Regions from separate parts of the Micromonospora sp. NPDC049679 genome, predicted to be linked through region 2. Evidence: predicted binding sites of a transcription regulator. Region 2 holds the regulator's gene; each other region holds the start of a gene.
The links. Region 2 encodes HrcA, which represses chaperone genes, less so after heat shock. Its sites were predicted from a motif close to GGTTNGCACNCTCNNNNNGAGNGTGCNAACC; they were not measured.
Positions count from the first base shown of each region.

Region 1: a site for HrcA is predicted at 2,442-2,472, ahead of groL (chaperonin GroEL). Genes of this name have one in related genera too.
Region 3: a site for HrcA is predicted at 2,579-2,609, ahead of AB0J06_RS08675 (FmdB family zinc ribbon protein). Genes of this name have one in related genera too.

Region 1 is NZ_JBFANZ010000002.1:57,595-63,078, forward strand. It holds gene AB0J06_RS01995 (sugar porter family MFS transporter) at 1-199, shown strand, start outside; gene AB0J06_RS02000 (hypothetical protein) at 299-529, shown strand; gene groL (chaperonin GroEL) at 627-2,249, opposite strand; gene AB0J06_RS02010 (hypothetical protein) at 2,534-3,610, opposite strand; gene AB0J06_RS02015 (cold-shock protein) at 3,791-3,994, opposite strand; gene AB0J06_RS02020 (GNAT family N-acetyltransferase) at 4,435-4,890, shown strand; gene paaN (phenylacetic acid degradation protein PaaN) at 4,927-5,484, opposite strand, start outside.
Region 2 is NZ_JBFANZ010000024.1:66,033-71,516, reverse strand. It holds gene AB0J06_RS17370 (enoyl-CoA hydratase-related protein) at 1-657, opposite strand, end outside; gene hemW (radical SAM family heme chaperone HemW) at 675-1,898, shown strand; gene AB0J06_RS17360 (DUF4870 domain-containing protein) at 1,948-2,604, opposite strand; gene hrcA (heat-inducible transcriptional repressor HrcA) at 2,831-3,853, shown strand; gene dnaJ (molecular chaperone DnaJ) at 3,935-5,071, shown strand; gene AB0J06_RS17345 (16S rRNA (uracil(1498)-N(3))-methyltransferase) at 5,076-5,484, shown strand, end outside.
Region 3 is NZ_JBFANZ010000009.1:96,295-101,778, reverse strand. It holds gene AB0J06_RS08685 (diguanylate cyclase) at 1-1,827, opposite strand, end outside; gene AB0J06_RS08680 (5-formyltetrahydrofolate cyclo-ligase) at 1,913-2,527, shown strand; gene AB0J06_RS08675 (FmdB family zinc ribbon protein) at 2,634-2,978, shown strand; gene AB0J06_RS08670 (flagellar biosynthesis protein FlgA) at 3,130-3,618, shown strand; gene AB0J06_RS08665 (hypothetical protein) at 3,615-3,794, opposite strand; gene AB0J06_RS08660 (translation initiation factor 2) at 3,882-4,202, shown strand; gene AB0J06_RS08655 (DUF2231 domain-containing protein) at 4,212-4,691, opposite strand; gene AB0J06_RS08650 (Fur family transcriptional regulator) at 4,914-5,339, shown strand; gene AB0J06_RS08645 (oxygenase MpaB family protein) at 5,383-5,484, shown strand, end outside.

The DNA.
Region 1 (5,484 bases), on a different contig from region 2:
GATCCGCGCGACCGCCCTGGCGGTCGCCGCGGCCGCGCAATGGGTCGCCAACTGGCTCGTCTCCACCACGTTCCCCGTGCTCGCCGACCTCGGCCTCAGCTTCGCGTACGGCCTGTACACGATCTTCGCCGCCCTCGCGCTGATCTTCGTGCTCCGCGCGGTGCGCGAGACGAAGGGGCGCGAGCTGGAAGACATGTAAAGCCATCGAAAAGGGTGAACGGGAGCTTTCGCCAGATAGCGCCATTTCCCCGCCGGGCCACCCCGCCCCGACCTACGGTGACGAGGGAAGGAGGCGGTCATGGTCAACGAAGAAGAACCGCCGGACGATCTCCACACCGTGACGCGGGCGCACCTGGTCGGAATGCCCGCGGAGGCGACCGGTGGCCGGCTCGACTACGCCGGCATCGCCGAGCCCGACGACCTGGACGGGCTGGTGGCCGACGAGCCGGTCGTGGTGGACGCGCCCGTGCGGCAGGTGCGGGAGACGGTGTCCCAGGCGGAGAAGCGACGCAACCAGCCGCGACACTAGAACGATCCGCAGGGTTGGCGACACTTCGGAACGGCCAGGACATGAAGAAGGGGCGGACCGCTGACGCGGCCCGCCCCTTCCCCGTAGAGCGGTGGACTTAGAAGTCCATCTCCCCGCCGCCCGGCGCACCCGCCGGGGCCGGGTTCTTCTCCGGCTTGTCCGCCACCACAGCTTCGGTGGTCAGGAACAGGGCCGCGATCGACGCAGCGTTCTGCAGCGCCGAACGGGTCACCTTGGCCGGGTCGATGATGCCGGCCTTGAGCAGGTCGACGTACTCACCGTTGGCGGCGTTGAGGCCGTGGCCCGCCTCCAGGTTGCGCACCTTCTCCACCACGACGCCACCCTCGAGGCCGGCGTTGACGGCGATCTGACGCAGCGGGGCGTCCAGCGCGAACCGGACGATCTGCACACCGGTCGCCTCGTCGCCGACGAGGTCCAGCTTGTCGAAGGCGGTCTTGCCGGCCTGCACCAGCGCGACGCCACCACCGGGGACGATGCCCTCTTCGACGGCAGCCTTCGCGTTGCGGACGGCGTCCTCGATGCGGTGCTTGCGCTCCTTCAGCTCGACCTCGGTGGCCGCGCCGACCTTGATGACCGCAACACCGCCGGCCAGCTTGGCCAGGCGCTCCTGCAGCTTCTCGCGGTCGTAGTCGGAGTCGCTCTTCTCGATCTCGGCACGGATCTGGTTGACCCGACCCTGGATCTGCTCGGCGTCACCGGAACCATCGACGATCGTGGTCTCGTCCTTGGTGATGACGATCTTGCGAGCGCGGCCCAGCATGTCGAGGCCGGCCGCGTCGAGCTTCAGGCCGAGCTCCTCGCTGATGACCTGGCCACCGGTGAGGATGGCGATGTCGTTCAGCATGGCCTTGCGGCGGTCACCGAAGCCCGGCGCCTTGACGGCGACGGACTTGAAGGTGCCGCGCACCTTGTTGACGACCAGGGTGGCCAGGGCCTCGCCCTCGACGTCCTCGGCGATGATCACCAGCGGCTTGCCCGACTGCATGACCTTCTCGAGGATCGGCAGCAGGTCCTTCACCGAGGAGATCTTGCTGTTCGCGATCAGGATGTAGGGCTCGTCGAAGACGGCCTCCATCCGCTCGGGGTCGGTCATGAAGTAGGCGGAGACGTAGCCCTTGTCGAAGCGCATACCCTCGGTGAGCTCGAGCTCCAGGCCGAAGGTGTTGCTCTCCTCGACGGTGATGACGCCTTCCTTGCCGACCTTGTCCATCGCCTCGGCGATGATCTCACCGACGGTGCTGTCACCGGCGGAGATCGACGCGGTCGAGGCGATCTGCTCCTTGGTCTCGACGTCCTTGGCGAGCTTGGCCAGCTCCTCCGCCACGGCGCCGACGGCGGCCTCGATGCCCCGCTTCAGGGCCATCGGGTTCGCGCCGGCCGCGACGTTGCGCAGGCCCTCGCGGACCAGCGCCTGGGCGAGGACGGTCGCCGTCGTCGTGCCGTCACCGGCAACGTCGTCGGTCTTCTTGGCGACCTCCTTGACCAGCTCAGCCCCGATCTTCTCGTACGGGTCCTCGAGCTCGATCTCCTTGGCGATGCTCACACCATCGTTGGTGATGGTGGGAGCGCCCCACTTCTTCTCAAGCACGACGTTGCGGCCACGGGGGCCGAGCGTCACCTTTACGGCGTCGGCGAGCTGGTTCATGCCCCGCTCGAGGCCGCGGCGCGCCTCTTCGTCGAACGCGATCATCTTGGCCATACGGCGTTGTCCTCCTGGACGCTCGCGACACTCGGGGCCCTGTCGGACCCGCGATGCCGCCTGCTTTACGCACCTTCGGACGTCACTACCTGGCGACAGTGACGTCCGCCGGCCGGGCCGGATAGCCCGCGACGACCGGCCATAACCGCTCGCTCTTCGGAGAGTCCGCGCCCATGGCCCCACCGCCCCGACCATTGGCACTCACGGTCTGCGAGTGCCAACCACTTGTTTAGCACTCTCCCCTGCCGAGTGCAAGCGGCTTGGGGCACCCGCACCGTTCCGGCTCACCCCAGTTCGGCCGCCAACTGCCCGGCGGTCACCGGAGCTTCCTGGGCCCGCTGCTCCGCATAGGTGACCACGAGACCGACCAGATAGACACCGTAAAGCGGCAGATTGAGCAGCGCCGCGACGAGAGTCATCGCCACGATGCCGACCGACAGCCCGACCGACCCGGTCTGGTCGACGTCCACGGCGACCATCCCGAGACTCCCCAGCACGCCGACGACGACGACATTTCCGGCGGCGGCGACCAGGGCGACGACGGCGACCCGGCCGAGCACCATGCCGAAGCGGTTGTGGAACATCCGGAACGACCGGCCGATGGGATTGGCGCGCTCGAAGAGGACGATCGGCCCGACCAGGCTCAGCACGAAGATGAAGTAGATGCCGGGCAGGACGCAGGCGCAGAAACCGGCGGCCACGATCACGCCGGCGAGCAGCGACCAGCCCCACAATGCCGGCGCGCGGCGCAGGCCGTAACGGAGCGCCGCACCCAGCCGCACCGGCTCGCCGAGCGCCTGCCGGGTTACCGCCCACGTGCCCGCGGCCCAGCCCATACTCTGGATCAGGCTGATCAGGACGGCGGCGACGATCACGACCCCCACGAAGGCGACGAAGTCGCGGAACAGGGGCTCGAACTGCGCGGCGTCCGGCTCCCCGGCGCCGTACACCGGTGTCACGTTCTGCCGCAGCGGGAGCGTGGCGAGACCGAGCACGACCGCCGGCACCGCCTGGGTGACCAACATGATCAACAGAACCATCCACCAGCTTCGTCGGACCATGCCGCCCACCCGGGCGAGCCATCCGCTGATGCCGACGCCGGGAGGCGTGACGAGCGGGTCGTTGGGGTCGAGATAGCCCGGGCCCGACGGCCAGTAGCCCCAACCGGGCGGGTAGGCGCCGGCGGGAATCGGATAGCCGGGCGGGTAGGCGCCCGGGGGAATCGGATAGCCGGGCTGCGACCCCTCGACGGAAAATGCCCACGGCGGAAGGTTCGACGGAAGGTTCGGCGGCTGCCGATCCGGGCCCGGCTCAGGGCCGACGCCGGGCTGGGGCTGATCCGGCGGAGGCTGGTCGACCATGACTCTCCTCGCATAGCTGGCTCGCGACAAATCACGATCTTGCAGCTAGTCATACGGAAGAGGCATCGGTCGGTCGGCTACCCGACGCGGAAACGAACCAGGCGCCGGTACACACCTCGCGAGGGCGGAGACATGCCCTTGATCAATGGAGCATCGGCGGCATCAGCGGCCGGGGCACGCTCAGGCGATCAGGCGTACCTTTTCGGCCTGCGGGCCCTTCTGTCCCTGCGCGACGTCGAACTCGACGCGCTGACCGTCGTCGAGCGCCTTGTAACCGTCCATCTCGATGGCCGAGAAGTGGACGAAGACGTCCTCACCCCCGTCAACCGCGATGAACCCGTAGCCCTTTTCGCTGTTGAACCACTTGACGGTGCCCTGTGCCACGGTGCACTTCCTCACTTCGATGGTGCTGGGTCTCGACGACCCCCGGCTGGCGCATTCGCTGGCCGGAGCCGCCGATCCGTGGTCCGTGCCGGTCCCGGAAACCAGCGGCCGAAATCGCACGCTACACGAGGCATCCCAGCGGTGCACTACCCCAAAAAGGACACTGCGGATCGGCTGTCCTGATTCTCGCCGCCTGCCCAGACGCACTGTCGTTGATCGGTCATGGTCACTGCGCGCGCCGCACGGAGCCCGTCCGGCACCATGGCCGAAGCCGGCCGGCCAGATCGACAGTTCTCTGGATCGTGCCGGCACGCTGCCGGTTCGGCCGCGGCCCAACCCGCTCACCCTCCACCTGCGACGCCGTCCCGCGTGCCACCATGATCTGCGTGACCCCGCCAGGAGCGACCGTACGGCGGATCCGTGCGGAGGACGCCGCCCGGATGCGCGCCCTGCGTCTGGAGATGCTCGCCGACTCGCCGCTCGCTTTCATCGAGACGATCGCCGATGCCGCCGCCCGGACACACACCGAGTTCGCCGCGCGGGTCGCGCGGCTCGCCGTCGGGCCGGAAGCCGCGCAGTTCATCGCCGAGGCCGACGGCCGGTTCGTGGCGCACGCGGGAGGGCTGGTCGCCCCCGACGACCCCACCATCACCGTGATCTTCGCTGTCTACATCACGCCGCCCTGGCGCGGCCGAGGGCTGCTCGGCGCGCTGGTCGACGGGGTCGCGGCGTGGTCCCGGTCGGTCGGACGACCCGAACTGCTGCTCGAAGTGGTGGTCGGCAACGACCGGGCGGTGCGGGCGTACGAGCGGATCGGTTTCGTCGACACCGGCGTGCGGGTCCCGCACCCCACCGTGCCGACCCTCACCGAGCTCCAGATGCGCCGCATGGCGTGAGGGCCCCTCCTGTGCCGGAAGGGCCCTCCCGCGGCGTCAGTGGTGGCGGCGGGACTGCACGATGCGGAACCGGTTCGCGACGTACGCGCCGTCGGTCAGCGCGGCGTTGGCCGCCGGGTTCGCCCCGCTGGCGTGGAAGTCGGAGAACGCCGCCGACTGGTTGACGAAGACCCCGCCGGTGAGGTTGCACGACAGGTGCACGCCGACGTCGACCGCGGCCGCCTCGGCGGCGTCGAGCACCTTCTCCTCCGTCGAGTAGACGGCGGCGGTCAGCGCCCCCCGCTCCCCGACCGTGTCACGGAAGATCTGGAGGCTGTGCGCGGTCGAGTCGGTGGCGATGACGAACGAGATGGGTCCGAACCACTCCCGGCCGTACGTCTCCGCGCGGTCCGCGCCGAGCTTGATGATCGTCGGGGTACGGACGACCGCCCCGGGATGGGCCGGGTGTGTCACCTCGCGCGAGGGCAGCACGACATCGCCCACCCCGGCCGCCTCGTCGAGCCGGGTGAGGACGCCGTCGTTGACGATCGCCCCGGTCAGCTCGACGCCACGCGCCGGGTCCGCGGTGATCTTGCCGACCGCGCCGGCGATCCC
Region 2 (5,484 bases):
CGCCGGGTGGCGTCGTAGCAGCTCCTTGGCCCCGGCGAGCGCCCGCGGTCCGCCGCGGACCAGCGCCGCGCAGTAGTCCCGCACCGTATCGTCCAGCGCCTCGGCGGGTGGCGCCGCCGTGACCAGACCGATCTGTTCGGCCCGCCGCCCGTCGAACGTCGCCCCGGTGAGGTAGAGCTCGGCCGCCGCGCGCGGCGCCAGCCGGGGCAGCACGGTGGCCGAGATGACCGCCGGGATCACCCCGATGCGCACCTCGGTGAAGGCGAAGGTGGCGTCCTGCGCGCAGACGGCGATGTCGGCGGCGGCGATCAGGCCGAGCCCGCCCGCCCGCGCCGGCCCCGCGACCCGCGCCACCACCGGTTTCGGGCACTCCCACACCGCCGCCAGCACGTCACCGAGCATTCCGGCGGGCACCGTGCCGGAGGCGTACGCCGCCGCGGTCTCCTTCAGGTCCGCGCCGGAGCAGAAGACCGGGCCGGCGTGCGACAGCACGATGACCCGTACGGCGGGATCCTCGACGGCCGCCCGCACTGCGCTGAGCAGTTGCGTCATGAGCGGGGTCGACAGCGCGTTGCGGTTGTGCGGACTGTCCAGGGTGAGGGTGGTCACGCCGTGGTCGGTGGCCACCCGGACGAGCTCGTCGGCGTCGGAGGTCATGCGGGCACACTAGTCGTATGCCAGGTGTCCTTCCCGATGGTGAACCCGTGCCCACCGACGGGTCGCTGCCGGTTGCCGCGCGCGCCGCAGTGGGCCAGCGGGGGTTCGGTGTCTACGTCCACGTGCCGTTCTGCGCCAGCCGTTGCGGCTACTGCGACTTCAACACGTACACCGCCTCGGAGCTCGGCGGCGGGGCGAGCCGCGAGGGGTACGCGGACGCCGTCCTCGCCGAGCTCAAGCTGGCCGCCGGGGTGCTGGGTGACGCCCCGCCGCGCCGGGTGGACACCGTCTTCGTGGGCGGCGGCACCCCGACCCTGCTGCCCGCCGACGATCTCGCCCGGATCCTCGACGGCATCGACGCGACCTGGGGGCTCGCCGCCGACGCCGAGGTCACCACGGAGGCCAACCCGGAGTCCGTTTCGCCGGCATCGCTCAAGACGCTGCGCGCGGCCGGGTACACCCGGATCTCGCTGGGCATGCAGTCCGCCTCGCCCGGCGTGCTCGCGCTGCTCGACCGGCGGCACACCGCCGGCCGGGCCGTCGCCGCGGTCGGCGAGGCACGGGACGCCGGTTTCGACCACGTCAACCTCGATCTGATCTACGGGACGCCGGGGGAGAGCGCGGAGGACTTCGCCGGGTCCCTCGCCGCGGTGATCGCCGCGGGGGTCGACCACGTCAGCGCGTACGCGCTGATCGTGGAGGACGGGACGCGGCTCGCCGCCCGGATGCGCCGCGGTGAGCTGCCGTACCCGTCGGACGACGTGGCGGCGGACCGCTATCTCGCCGCGGAGGCCGCGCTGCAGGCGGCCGGCTTCTCCTGGTACGAGGTGTCGAACTGGGCCACCTCGCCGGACGCCCGCTGCCGGCACAACCTGCTCTACTGGACCGGCGGCGACTGGTGGGGCCTCGGCCCGGGAGCGCACAGCCACGTCGGTGGGGTGCGCTGGTGGAACGTGAAACACCCGAGCGTCTACGCCGAACGCGTGGCGGCCGGCGCGTCGCCGGGGCAGGCGCGGGAGGTGTTGAGCGCCACCGACCGACGGGTCGAGGACGTGATGTTGCGACTGCGGCTCGCGTCGGGGCTGCCGTTGGACGTGCTCGACGAGGCCGGCCGGGCGGGTGCGGCGCGGGCCCTCGCCGACGGGCTGCTGCAGCGGTCCGGGTACGCCGCCGGGCGCGCGGAGCTCACGCTGCGCGGGCGGCTCCTCGCCGACGCGGTCGTTCGCGACCTGCTGCCCTGAGCGCGGCGCATCCGTGGCGGGACCGCGTGCCGGCCCCGCCACGACTCGCCTACTTGATCCAGGAGACCGTCATCGGGTAGCGGTAGAGCTGCCCCTCGTTGGCCCGGACCCCGCCGATGATGCCGAAGATGATCGGCACGAGCGGTACCAGGAACAGCACCATCGGGATCACCAGCCAGAAGAGGCAGCCGCCGAGGGCCAGCGAGACGAACGAGACGATCGACCAGAGGATCTGGAAGTTGAGGGCGGCCACCGCGTGGGCCCGGACCGTCGGCGACTGCTGCCCCTTGGCGAGCAGCGCGATCAACGGTGCGACCCAGCCGAGGGTGCCCCAGCTGATCAGCGCGCCGACGGCGCCGCCGAAGTGGGCGATCAGCGCCCAGGTCTTCTCGTCGTTGTCCGCGTAGCCGCTCGGGATCCCGCCGGCGCCGTAGTAGCCACCGGCTGGCGGGTAGCCGCCGCCGGGCGGCGTGCCGTACGGCGGGGGAGGCGGGTAGCCGGCACCGGGTGGTGGGTAGCCGCCACCGGGCGCCGGCGGTGGGTAGCCGCCACCGGCCGGTGTGCCGTACGGCGGTGGCGGCGGGTAGCCGGGAGGGCCGGACTCGCCGGACGTGGGGTGGGACCCGGGGCCCGGGGGTGGAGACGTCGGGTGCGGGGGTGTGGCACCGGGATCGCCGTCTCCGAACGGGCGAGGTGGCTCAGTCATGAAAATCACCGTAGGGGCCGGCATCAACGGATGCGAGGTAACACTCGGACCGCCGCGCTGATCGGGGCTTTCAGCACTCGCACCGTCTCGGATACAGCTACCGCGTACCGTATTTGTCCGGCATATACTGCTCCACCGGCAATGTGATCATCGCTTCCGCCTGGTCGCCGACGTATGCTGGCACTCGCTACAGTCGAGTGCCAGCGTAGTGCGCGAGGAGGTGGAGATGGGTCTCGACGACCGGAAACTCGACGTGCTCCGTGCCATCGTCGAGGACTACGTTGCGACCCAGGAACCGGTCGGCAGCAAGACGCTCGTCGAACGGCATCAGCTCGGCGTGTCGCCCGCCACGGTGCGCAACGATATGGCCGTGCTCGAGGAGGAGGGCTACATCCGGCAACCGCACACCAGTGCGGGCCGCGTCCCGACCGACCGCGGCTACCGGCTCTTCGTGGACCGCCTCTCGCGGGTGAAGCCGCTCACCCCGGCCGAGCGCCGGGCGATCGAGCGTTTCCTGGTCGGCGCGGTGGACCTCGACGACGTCGTGCACCGCACCGTACGGCTGCTCGCGCAGCTCACCCGGCAGGTCGCCGTCGTGCAGTACCCGAGCCTGGCCCGATCCTCGGTCCGTCACCTGGAGCTGGTGCCGATCTCCACCACCCGGCTCATGCTCGTCATGATCGCCGATACCGGTCGGGTCGAGCAGCGACTGGTCGAACTCCCCGGCCCGGTGCCGGCCGACGACATCACCGACCTGCGCCGCCTGGTCAACGAAAAGCTCGGCGGCAAGCGTCTCTCGGACACCCCGCCGCTGGTGCAGGCGCTGGTCGAGGAGGCGGTGCCCGCCCTGCGGCCGGCGATGGCCACTCTCGCCTCGGTGCTGCTGGAGACCCTCGTCGAACGGCACGAGGAGCGCATCGCCCTGGCGGGTACGGCTAACCTGACCCGGGGTGGCGTCCTCGATTTCCAGGGCTCGTTACGCCCGATCCTCGAGGCGCTCGAGGAGGAGGTCATCCTGCTCAAGCTGATCGGTGAGGTGGAGCCGAGCACGCTTCGGGTGCGCATCGGCGACGAGAACGAGTTCGACAACCTCCGGTTGGCCTCCGTGGTCAGCACCGGTTACGGACCGGGCGCCACCATCGTGGGTGGCCTCGGTGTGCTGGGGCCGACCCGGATGGACTACCCCGGCACCATCGCCACGGTGCGTGCCGTGGCACGCTACGTGGGCGACCTGCTGGCCCAGAACTGACCCGCCGGCTCGGCACCGACCACCGGCGGACTGCCCACGCGAGACTGACATCGCGCGACTGACATGAGGACACGGAACGCAGTGGCCAAGGACTACTACGGGATTCTCGGCGTGAGCCGGGAAGCCTCCGACGACGAGATCAAGCGGGCCTACCGGAAGCTGGCGCGCCAGTTCCACCCGGACGTCAACCCGGATCCCGAGGCGCACGAGAAGTTCAAGGACATCAACGCGGCGTACGAGGTCCTCTCCGACGACCAGAAGCGGCAGATCGTCGACCTGGGCGGAGACCCTCTCGCGCCGGGCGGCGGTGGCGGCCCGGGCGGGCCCGGCGCCGGCCCGTTCGTCGGCTTCCAGGACATCATGGACGCGTTCTTCGGCGGCGCGGGCGGCGCGTCCCGCGGGCCGCGGCCGCGGACCCGGCCCGGCGCCGACGCGATCCTGCGTCTGGAGCTCGACCTCAACGAGACCGCCTTCGGCGTCGAGGCGCCGATCACCGTCGACACCGCCGTGGTCTGCACCACCTGCTCCGGCGCCGGCACGGCCGACGGCACCCACCTCGCGACCTGTGAGGCGTGTGGCGGGCGGGGCGAGGTTCAGTCGATCCAGCGCACCTTCCTCGGTCAGGTCGTCTCCTCCCGCCCCTGCACCGTCTGCCAGGGCTACGGCACGGTCATCCCGCACCCCTGCCCGACCTGCGCGGGTGACGGCCGGGTCCGCACCCGCCGTTCGCTGACCGTCAAGATCCCGGCCGGGGTCGAGGACGGCATGCGGATCCGCCTCGCCCAGCAGGGCGAGGTGGGCCCCGGTGGCGGCACCGCCGGTGATCTCTACGTGGAGATCCACGAACGGCCGCACGACGTCTACTCCCGCAAGGGCGACGACCTGCACTGCCGGGTCACGGTTCCGATGACCGCGGCGGCCCTGGGCACCCGGTTGACCATCAAGACTCTCGACAGCGAGGAACCGGTCGACGTCAAGGCCGGCACCCAGCCGGGCGCGACGCTGCGGCTGCGCGCCCGGGGCGTGCCACACCTGCGCGGCACCGGTCGCGGCGACCTCTACGTGCACCTCGACGTGCGCACGCCGACCAAGCTCGACGCCGACCAGGAGCGGACGCTGCGCGAGTTCGCGAAGACCCGCGGCGAAGAGGTGGCCGAGCTCAGCAAGCAGGGCGGCTTCTTCTCCCGGATGCGCGACGCCTTCAACGGCCACGCCTGACCCGGTGAGCGCACCGCTGTTCCTGGTCGGGTCGCTGCCGTCGGGCGACACCTACACCCTCGGCGGGGCCGAAGGTCACCACGCCGCCACCGTGCAGCGGTTGCGGGTGGGGGAGGAGTTGCTCCTCGCCGACGGACGCGGTGGCAGCGCGACGGCGGTGGTCACCGCCGTCGGCCGGGGCCACCTCGATCTGTCGATCCGCTCCCGCCGGCACACCGAGCCGCTCCACCCGCGCCTCGTCGTCGTGCAGGGGATCGCGAAGGGCGACCGGGGCGAACTCGCCGTGCAGGCGATGACCGAGGTCGGGGTCGACGAGATCGTGCCCTGGGCGGCGGCGCGGTCGGTGACGCAGTGGCGCGGTGACCGGGGCGCGCGCGCCCGGGACAAGTGGGCGACGACCGCCCGGGAAGCGG
Region 3 (5,484 bases), on a different contig from region 2:
GATCTCGGCGCGGATCCGCTCGGCGAATTCGGCGAGCACGCTGTCTCCGGCCGGATGACCGTGCGTGTCGTTGACCTCCTTGAACAAGTCGAGGTCGAGGGCGAGCACGGTCAGCATCCGGCCGAAGCGGTTGGCGCGCTCCACCTCCCGCCGGATCGACTCCTGCAGGTGCCGGTAGTTCCACAGCCCGGTGAGCGGGTCCGTCAGCGACAGGCGCTGCGCCTCCCGGTGCACGCGCACGTTGTCGACCGCCACGGCCGCCTGGCCCGCGAAGGTGCGCAGGGTGCTCAGGTCCGCGTCGTCGAATTCGTCGGAGCCGAGCCGGTCGTAGAGGGCGAGCACCCCGAGCGAGGTCGGCGGCTCGGCGGCGGGTGGTGCGGCGGACGCGCCGGGAGTGGCCGGCGGCGGGTCGACGGGCTGCCCGGGAACCGAGAAGGGCACGGCCACGTACGTGTGGCAGGCCGGCTCCTCCGGTGACAGCACCGGACCGTCGCGGTCCACCCGTCCCCGCAGCGGTTCACCGCTCGCCGCGACCGTACCGAGCAGTCCGGTGCCGATCGGCACCGTCAACGTCTCCGGTTCGTGGTCGGTGCCGGCGTCGGAAGCGGGGGCGGCGTCCGATCCGGCGTCGACGGCGGGCAGCGCGTCGGCGGGTTGCGTCGGCGCGGGCAGTCCGAGGCTGCCGTCCAGGCCCTCGGCGTACTGCCCGACCAGCAGGCCGGTCGCGGGGTCGAGCACCAGCACCGCGCCGGCCCGGGCGCCGGTCGCGACGAGCGCGGTCTGCAGGATCACCTGCAGGATCCGCTTCAGGTCATGGGTGCTGGACAGGGTGTCGCCGAGGATCGCGAGGTGCCCACGCAACTGGTCCCGGCTGACGGTCAGCGCCTGCACGTAGGTCTGGGTCTCCCGGGTCATCCGGTTGAACGCGCTCGCCAGCTGTCCCACCTCGTCGTTGGTCCGTACCGGCACGCGGGCGGCCAGGTCACCGTCGGCGACCCGGTCGGCGGCGTGCGCGAGTTCGGCGAGGGGTCGGGTGGTGGAGCGGGCCAGCCACCAGGCGGCCAGCACGGCGAGGAGGCCGGCGAGCAGAACGGTGACGATGAGCACCGCGTACAGCCCCTGCGGCACGGTGCGGGGCACGGAGAGCACCAGCGGGAGTGGCTGTCCGGGGGACGGTCCGACCCGTCGGACGTACCGGCCGACGTCGGTGTCGGCCGTCCGGTCGCCGCGTAGGCGCTGTGCCGCGGCGACCACGGCGTCGCGCACGTCCGCGGATTCCGTGCTGCGCAGCGAGTCGGGTGGCGTGGCGTCGCCGGGCAGCAGCGTGATGGCGGCGCCCGTCGCGGCCGCCAGCCGGGTGACGAACGGGGTGTCGAGGCGCCGGGCGACGACGACCTCGCCCAGTGGCTCTCCGCCGGCGTCCCGGATCTCCACGCGCACGCTGATCGCCTCGGGGCCGGCCGTCCCGCCGGCCGCGGCGCAGTCGGCCCACGGCAGCGGCGGCCGGGCGGGGGTGGCGAAGAGTTGCTTGCCGTCGGGGCGGGTGACCACGACAGCGGAGGCGAGTCCGCGCGAGACGACCTGGTTGGCCGCCACGGCGACGCGCGACGGGTCTGCGAGCATGGCGACGGCGTCGGCGGCGGCGTGTAGTTGCTGGCAGAGGGCGTTGACCGAGGTGCGCACGCTCGTGGCGGCGAGGTCGAGTCGCTCCATTGAGCGGTTGTATCTGACCGCGGCGACGGTCGCCCCGACGAAGAAGGCGCCGAGGAGCACCGGGCCGAGCACGACAGCGAGAAACGCCGCGGTCAACCGTCCACGCAGCGTCACTCGTTGCCCCCCGGCGGATCCGCACCCCTTGCTGCGATGCTGACACAAGTCGCATGTTTCGCAGACGTTGCCGCAGGGGTGTTGCGTGTCGGATTTTCGCGATGATTCTCATGCCGCGCGACCAGCGAAGGCGCGGCTCCGCGCCGATATCCTCCGCCGCCGCCGGGCGCTGCCGGCCGAGGCGCGCGCCGCCGCCGCCGCGCAGGTCCAGGTGGCGGTGGCCGATCTCATACGGCGTTTCGCGCCGCGCTGCGTCGCCGGATACGCGCCGGTCGGCAGCGAGCCGGGCGGTCCCGACCTGCCCGACGTGCTCGCGACCGCGGTCGGGCCGGGCGGGCGGGTGCTGCTGCCGGTGCTCCGATCCGATCTCGATCTGGACTGGGCCGGCTACGTGCCGGGATCGCCCTTGCCCGCCGCCGGGCGTGGCCTGCGCGAGCCCGCCGGCGCACGGCTCGGAGCGGCCGCGATCGGGGACGCCGAGCTTGTCGTCGTTCCGGCGGTGGCGGTGGACGGGCGCGGCGTCCGGCTGGGCCGCGGCGGCGGGTCGTACGACCGGGCGCTGGCGCGGGTCGGGCGCGGGGTGCTCACGGTGGCGTTGCTCCACGACGGCGAACTGGTCGAAACCGTACCCGCGGAGGCCCACGACCACCGTGTCCGGGCGGTGATCATGCCCGGTGGGCTGCGTCCGCTGTCGCCCTGACGAGTGTGACCATCGCTGCCCGGGTGGACGGGGGAGGGTTTCATGACGCACCATTGGCACTCGAATGCGTCGAGTGCCAACCACTTGGCAAGATTCGGAGGAGACCGTGCCCACGTACCAGTACGCCTGCACCGCCTGCGGCCATCAGCTCGAGGCGGTGCAATCTTTCGCCGATGAGCCGCTGACCGAGTGCCCGGCGTGCGAGGGGAAGCTACGCAAGGTCTTCAACTCCGTCGGCATCGTCTTCAAGGGCTCGGGCTTCTACCGCACCGACTCACGCGCCAACGGCTCGTCCGGCGCCACCTCGACGGTTGAGAGCAAGCCCGCCGAGAGCAAGCCCGCGGCGAAGCCGGCAGCGGCGAACGGCTCGACTGGCGACTCCGGCTCCAAGCCGAAGTCGGCCGCCCCCGCCGCCTCGTCCGGCGCTTCCTCCTCGAGCAGCGCCTCCTAGCAGATCAAGTCCTACCGCGGCGGCTGTCCACAGGCCTCCGGGTTATCCACAGACGGGCCGCCGGCATACCGCCGCGCGGCCCGGCACTGCTTAACCTGCTGCCACCGGTAGGCATGCGAGGCACGCCACCGCGCTGTCGACGGGAGGCGTGATGGTGACACCCGACGTCCGGGACGGTCCGCTCGGCCCGCTGCGGCGACCGCGCCTGCCCCGACCGGTGACGGCGTTACGGGTGGCGCTGGTCGCGGCTCTGTTGGCGACCGCGGCAGGCGTCCTGTACGCGCGGGAGCCGGTCGCGTCCTGTCCCGCGGCGGTCCCCGGCGCGTCCCCCGTCCCCGACGGAGGCCGTCGGCCACTCCCCGCCGGTTCGGTCGGGCTGCCCGTACGGTTGGCCGAGCCCGCCGCCCTCGCGGTGGTCAGGCCGGGCGACCGGGTGGACCTGCTCGCTCTGCCCGGTGCCGGCAGCCGCGCGCCGGTCGAGCCGCTGGTCGTCGCCGCCGGCGCGCTGGTGCTGGCGGTGCCGGGCGTGGAGGCGGCCGGCGGTGCCGCGATCTACCTGGCGATGAAGCCGGAGGCGGCACGAAGGACCAGCATAATGCCGGAAAACACCCGTTTCGGGGTGATCGTACAGACGGGCTAGCCCCAGTGCGGCGGACGATCGGCGAGCAGCCGGTCGTCGTTCGAGGACGGGCTCTCACCCCAACCCCGGTCCGTGTCGTCCGAGCTCTGCTCCGGCAACAGGCCGAGGCCGTCGTGGCTCAGGTCGACCGTCCGGTCATCGTCCCCGGCCGCGCCCGGCGCCCGGTCCCCATCCACCCCGTTCACGCTCCGCAGCGTACCCGCGCCGGACCGGCACGGGCACTCGGCCCGGTCCGTCCACGGCAATTGGTAGCGTCGTTCGGCGTGACGACCCGCAGCGATGAGCCGACGGACGACCGGTTCTGGCGCCGGCCTGACGGCCCCGACGCCCCGCCCGGCCCACCGGCCCCGCCGCGCGACGATCACTCGTACGCCGGACCCCCGCCGAGCGCGCCCCCGCCACCGGGTTGGCGCCCACCCGTGGTGATGCAACCACCGCCGCCGCGGCAACTGCCGGCGCAGGACGAGACGGCCGTGGAAGCCGACGAGCAGAGCGCCCGGACGTTGACCTACGGCGTGGGGCTGGTCGCCGGCGCCGTCCTGCTCGTCGTCGTCTGTCTGCTCTGCTCGCGGGTGCTCTTCTGATCGCCGCGATCAGACCTCGCTCCACAACATCTTCGCGCCGGAGTCCCCGGCCAGGAAGACGTAGATGCTGGCGACGACGGCCAACACCACGATCACGACGGTCAGTACTAGGCCCACCCAGGACGGCAGGCCAGACACGCGGCGGCTGCCGCTCGTGACCCAGAGCAGCAGTCCGGTGGCGACCGCAAGGCCCAGCGAGAACCAGAACGTCATGTCCCCGTACTCGGCGTGCTGTTGAATCTTCGCGAGAGCCTCGCCCTGATAACCCTTCGCCACCAGACGGCGCTCCAGCGCCTCCCCCGACTGCGTGGCCAGGAAGGCCGAGACCGGAGCCGCGATGGCGAGCAGCGCGGCGGCCCAGCCGACGCGGTCGCGCACCCGCGGCACCAGGGCGTAGGCCAGCGCCGCCAGTACCAGCAACGGCACGAAGACCACCACGCCATGCACCAGCAGCGGATGCATCGGCATGCCCATGAACTCGTCGAACATCGACGTCCTCCTCGAGGGGAAGCATTGAACCGCCACGCCAGGGTATGGCGCGGGGCCCAAGCGAGCGGCCCCCCGCAACCGGGTACACGCAATTGAGATCGGTCCGGTTCAGCCGATCGGCACAGAAACGCGCACCGATCGACGAGACGCCCGTGGTGTTCGGCCCGACCTCCGACACGACTGCTGGTTGAAGGGCATTGGTCGGCGTGTTGTGATGACTGGGTGTCGGACGAGGAACTGCTGAGGTCGCGGGGGCTGCGGGTCACCCGGCCACGCCTCGCCGTTCTCGGCGTCCTCTCGGGCGGCGGACACCTCGAGGTCGACGAGATCGCCACCCGGGTGCGTCACCGACTCGACTCGGTCTCCACCCAGGCGGTCTACGACGTGCTCGGCGCCCTCTCCCGCGCCGGTCTCGCCCGACGCATCGAGCCGGCCGGCAGCCCCGCACGCTACGAGGCCCGCACCGGCGACAACCACCACCACGTCGTCTGCCGCGGTTGCGGCGAGGTCGCCGATATCGATTGCGCGCTCGGCGCGGCGCCCTGCCTCGAACCCGACGCCGTCCACGGCTTCACCGTCGACGAGGCTGAGGTGACGTTCTGGGGACTCTGCCCGGCCTGCCAGGCGGAGCGCCGCGCCGACGAGTGATGCGCCGCCACCGTGGCCCGGGGACCATGGCAACCTTGGTGGCATGGACGCAGAGGAAGACCTCGGGCTGTTCGGACCGGGCTCGGTCACCTGGAAGGTGCACAGCGAGCCGATTTTGATCGTCGCCGGTCTCCGTTCCCTCTAC